Regions from separate parts of the Arthrobacter sp. T2-23 genome, predicted to be linked through region 1. Evidence: riboswitches for the same ligand, from Rfam matches in the RefSeq annotation. Region 1 holds a riboswitch; the other holds the start of a gene.
The links. Region 1 has a riboswitch for glycine ahead of gcvP (aminomethyl-transferring glycine dehydrogenase). Riboswitches for the same ligand answer to the same signal wherever they lie in the genome.
Positions count from the first base shown of each region.

Region 2: another riboswitch for glycine. It lies ahead of ACZ5Z0_RS00435 (amino acid permease); the one in region 1 lies ahead of gcvP (aminomethyl-transferring glycine dehydrogenase).

Region 1 is NZ_AP027917.1:1,338,780-1,341,167, reverse strand. Features, by position in the region: gene ACZ5Z0_RS06105 (aldo/keto reductase) at 1-627, opposite strand, end outside; glycine riboswitch at 785-883, shown strand; glycine riboswitch at 885-1,000, shown strand; gene gcvP (aminomethyl-transferring glycine dehydrogenase) at 1,051-2,388, shown strand, end outside.
Region 2 is NZ_AP027917.1:81,545-83,932, forward strand. Features, by position in the region: gene gcvP (aminomethyl-transferring glycine dehydrogenase) at 1-411, opposite strand, end outside; glycine riboswitch at 449-545, opposite strand; glycine riboswitch at 547-646, opposite strand; glycine riboswitch at 930-1,027, shown strand; gene ACZ5Z0_RS00435 (amino acid permease) at 1,184-2,388, shown strand, end outside.

The DNA of each region.
Region 1 (2,388 bases):
GTTCCCGGCCGGACGCTCGGCGAACCGCCACGGCGCATTCGCGATCGGGCGCTTGGCGATGACTCCCAGTTCGGGGCGCCGGCCGAGAACGTTTCGCAAATTCCACTGGTCGGCGATGTTGACACTGGTTTCGATGGCGCCGAACCGGCCGGACTCCACGGCGAAGGCAAGAGGCTCATTGTCGCCGCTGTAGCCGGCGATGCCGATCTTGCCGGCGTCGACGGCCTGGTCCAAGGTGTCCTGCAGCTCTCCGCGCCGCAGGATGTCCAGCGGGCAAGAGTGCAGATAGAAGATGTCGATCCGCTCCGACCGGGTCAAGCGCAAAGACTGTTCGATGCTCTCAAGCACGCTGCCCGGGGACCAATCCCGCTGGCCGTTGATCTTCGGCCCGCCCTTGGTGGAGAGCACGAACTCATCCCGACGTCCGCCAAGGTGCCGGCCAATACGCTCCTCGCTCAGCCCGTAACTGGCCGCAGTATCGATCAGCGTGACGCCCAGATCCAGTGCTCCGTTGAGCACTTCTGCGGCTTCGGCCTCCGTGACATCGCTTTCGCCGATCTGGCCGGCGCCGAGCCCCACAATGGAGACCTCCAAACCGGTGGCCCCGAATGCCCTCTGCTCCAGCATGAATTCTCTCCTCGTCTCGAAACCGCCCGCACCGCCGCATCTGGGCGACCGCTCTACCGTAACGCTGAAGCGGTCCGGGCGCCGGAGTTTGCGGACGCGTCTCCGGCATAGGACAATAGAAGTTGTGACTGCGGTCACGAGCAACTGAATATGCCTTTGATCTGCGGCGGGAGAGTTCTGCAAGTAGGTACAAGCAGGCGCCGTAGGAGCAAACCCTCCCCAGGAATCTCTCAGGCCCATGTACCGCCGCGGCAAGGCAACTCTGGAAAGCAGCAAGCGCGTCTCGTGACGCGCCGTGCTCACCGACGGTGCAAGCGGAGCCCGGCCAAAGCGGCTCCGCGGAAACTCTCAGGTCCAATACAGAGCGGGGAGGAACCCGAATCAATGTGGCGTACCCTCGCCGCCTTAGTTATGGAGTTCCTTGTGACTGTTACCTCAGCCTCCACGTCCTTCGTTGACCGGCACATCGGCGCGCGCCGCCAGGCCGACGTCGACACCATGCTGAAGGCTGTCGGCTACGACACCGTCGACGCGCTGGTGGATACCGCCGTTCCGAAGGACATCCGGCAGGACTCCGACCTGGCGCTCGCAGCAGCGCTGAGCGAAGTCGAAGTGCTGGCCGAACTGCGCAAGCTGGCAGCCAAGAACAAGACCGCCGTGCAGATGATCGGCCAGGGCTACTACGACACCGTCACCCCGGCCGTGATCCGCCGCAACATCCTCGAAGCCCCGGCCTGGTACACCGCCTACACCCCCTACCAGCCGGAAATCTCACAGGGCCGGCTCGAGGCGCTGCTGAACTTCCAGACCATGGTCCAGGACCTGGTGGGCCTGCCGATCGCCAACGCCTCGCTGCTGGACGAAGCCACCGCCGTCGCCGAGGCCGTTCTGATGATGCGCCGGGCCAACAAGAATAAGACGGCCCACGACGGCAAAACCGTCCTCGACGCCGACTGCCTCCCGCAGACCATCGCGATCGTCAAGGGCCGCGCCGAGGCCCTCGGCTTTGAGGTTGAGGTCGCAGACCTGTCCAAGGGTCTGCCCGACGGCGTCATCAACGGCGTCGTGCTGCAGCAGCCCGGTGCCTCCGGCCGCGTGTTCGACCACTCGGCCGTCATCGCTGACGCCAAGGAACGCGGCGCGCTCGTCACTGTCGCCGCGGACCTGCTGTCCCTGACCCTGATCACCTCCCCCGGCGAACAGGGCGCGGACATCGCCGTCGGCTCCGCGCAGCGCTTCGGCGTCCCGCTGTTCTTCGGCGGCCCGCACGCCGCCTACATGGCCGTCCAGAAGGGCCTGGAGCGCTCCATGCCCGGCCGCCTCGTGGGCGTCTCCAAGGACAACGCCGGCGTCCCCGCCTACCGTCTGGCCCTGCAGACCCGCGAGCAGCACATCCGCCGCGAGAAGGCCACCTCCAACATCTGCACCGCCCAGGCATTGCTGGCCATCGTGGCCTCCTTCTACGCCGTCTACCACGGCCCCGACGGGCTGAAGGCGATCGCCGAAACGGTCCACGGCCACGCCAGGACCATCGCCGCCTCGCTGAAGGCCGCCGGCCTGGCCGTCCAGCACGCCTCTTTCTTCGACACCGTCACGGTCTCCGTGCCGGGCACGGCCGCGGACATCATCGCCGCAGCCGACGCCAGGGGCATCAACCTGCGCGCCATCGACGCCGACACGGTGGGCATCTCCGCCGATGAGGCCACGACCGGGACAATCGTCGCCGACGTTGTCGCCGCCTTCGGCGCCAGCGTCGCAGAC
Region 2 (2,388 bases), 1.3 Mb from region 1:
GTCCTGAACCATGGTCTGGAAGTTCAGCAGCGCCTCGAGCCGGCCCTGCGAGATTTCCGGCTGGTAGGGGGTGTAGGCGGTGTACCAGGCCGGGGCTTCGAGGATGTTGCGGCGGATCACGGCCGGGGTGACGGTGTCGTAGTAGCCCTGGCCGATCATCTGCACAGCGGTCTTGTTCTTCGCTGCCAGCCTGCGCAGCTCGGCCAGCACCTCGACTTCACTGAGCGCGCCGTCCAAAGTGAGGGGCTTTTCCTGGCGGATGGAATCGGGAACAGCGGTATCTACCAGGCCGTCAACACTGTCGTAGCCGACAGCCTTCAGCATGGTGTCGACGTCGGCCTCGCGGCGGGCGCCGATATGGCGGTCGGCGAAATTGGATGAAATAGATTGAGCCGTCAAGAGGAACTCCAAGGTTTGGCCGGCGCAAGGCGCCGGAGGGGACCGGGTTCCTCCCCGCTCTGTATTGGACCTGAGAGATTCCGCGGACCTTTGTCCGCTTGCACCGTCGGTGAGCCAGGGACTTTCCTGACTGCTTTCCAGAGTTGCCTCGCCGCGGCGGTACATGGGCCTGAGAGATTCCTGGGGAGGATTTGCTCCTACGGCGCCTGCCCGTGGGTGACGGGGAGGACTCTCCCGCCACGGCTCGAAAGGCATATTCGAATGTGGTGATTCGCCTCACACCGTACATGCCATCCGGGGGAGGGGCAACACCGCCGCCGCCTGGCAATGTCACAATTGCGGGGCTTGACTTTTCCGAGTGACCCATCACACACTGATTCGGCCGGACGATGTCCTTCAAGGCTGTTCCGGTCATGGTGGCTGAAGGTCCCGGCACATCCGGGGCACCGCACCCACGACGGCGCGCTTTTGATCGGAGCTAACCTCCAAGCCACTAAGCCTTCCGTAACATTCACAAATGAAAATGCCTATGATCTGCGGCGGGAGAGACCTGCCGGTACATGCAGCAGGCGCCGTAGGAGCAAATCCTCCCCAGGAATCTCTCAGGCCCACGTACCGCCGCGGCGAGGCAACTCTGGAAAGCAGCCAGGCAGGTTCCTGGCTCACCGAAGGTGCAAGCGGGTCTGCGGGGGCAGGAACGCGGAAACTCTCAGGTCCAAGACAGAGCGGGGAGGAACCCGAATCATCGTGGCACCGAAATGCCACTTGAACGATGGAGTTCCTCATGACGATTCACCGACCACCTTTGGCTCCGGTTGAAGCCCCCCACCTCGAGCGCCAGCTCAGCAACCGCCACATCCAGCTCATCGCAATCGGCGGCGCCATCGGCACCGGCCTGTTTATGGGCTCCGGCAAGACCATCTCGGCGGCCGGCCCCTCCGTAATCTTCGTCTACATGATCATCGGCTTCATGCTGTTCTTCGTCATGCGGGCCATGGGTGAGCTGCTGCTGTCCAACCTGCACTACAAGTCGTTCAGCGATTTCGCCGCGGATTTGCTCGGCCCGTGGGCCGGCTTCTTCACCGGCTGGACCTACTGGTTCTGCTGGGTGATCACCGGCATCGCCGACGTTATCGCCATCGCCGGATACTCCCAGGAGCTCTGGCCCGGGCTGCCCCTCTGGATCCCCGGACTGGTCACCGTCGCCATCCTGCTGCTGCTGAACCTGACCACGGTAAAGGCCTTCGGCGAAACCGAGTTCTGGTTCGCGCTCATCAAGATCATCGCCATTGCAGCGCTCATAATCGTGGGCCTGTTCATGATTTTCAGCGGATTCAGCTCCGACGCCGGACCCGCCACATTTAGCAACCTGTGGAGCCACGGGGGCTTCTTCCCGAATGAGTTCATGGGCTTCGTCGCCGGCTTCCAGATCGCCGTGTTTGCTTTCGTGGGCATCGAACTGGTGGGCACCACTGCCGCAGAGGCCAAGGACCCGGAGAAGAACCTGCCCCGGGCCATCAACTCCATCCCGGTCCGTGTACTGCTCTTCTACGTGGGCGCCCTCATCATCCTCATGTCCGTCATCCCTTGGACCCAGTTCGCCGCCGGACACAGCCCCTTCATCGCCATGTTCTCCCTGGCCGGCCTCGGGGCCGCTGCCACCGTCGTCAACCTGGTGGTCCTTTCCTCGGCGATGTCCTCGGCCAACTCCGGCATCTACTCCACCTCCCGGATGGTCTACGGCCTGGCCCAGGAAGGGGATGCGCCGGTCCGATTCGGTGCCCTGTCGCGCCGCAAGGTTCCCCAGAATGCGCTGTTCCTGTCCTGCGTGCTGCTGCTCGCCGGTGTGGTCCTGATGTACGCGGGGGAGAACATCGGCAAGGCCTTCGAGATGGTCACCACCGTTTCCGCCGTCTGCTTCGTGTTCGTCTGGTCGATCATCCTGGCCAGCTACCTTGCCTTTCGCCGGCGCCGCCCGCACCTGCATGC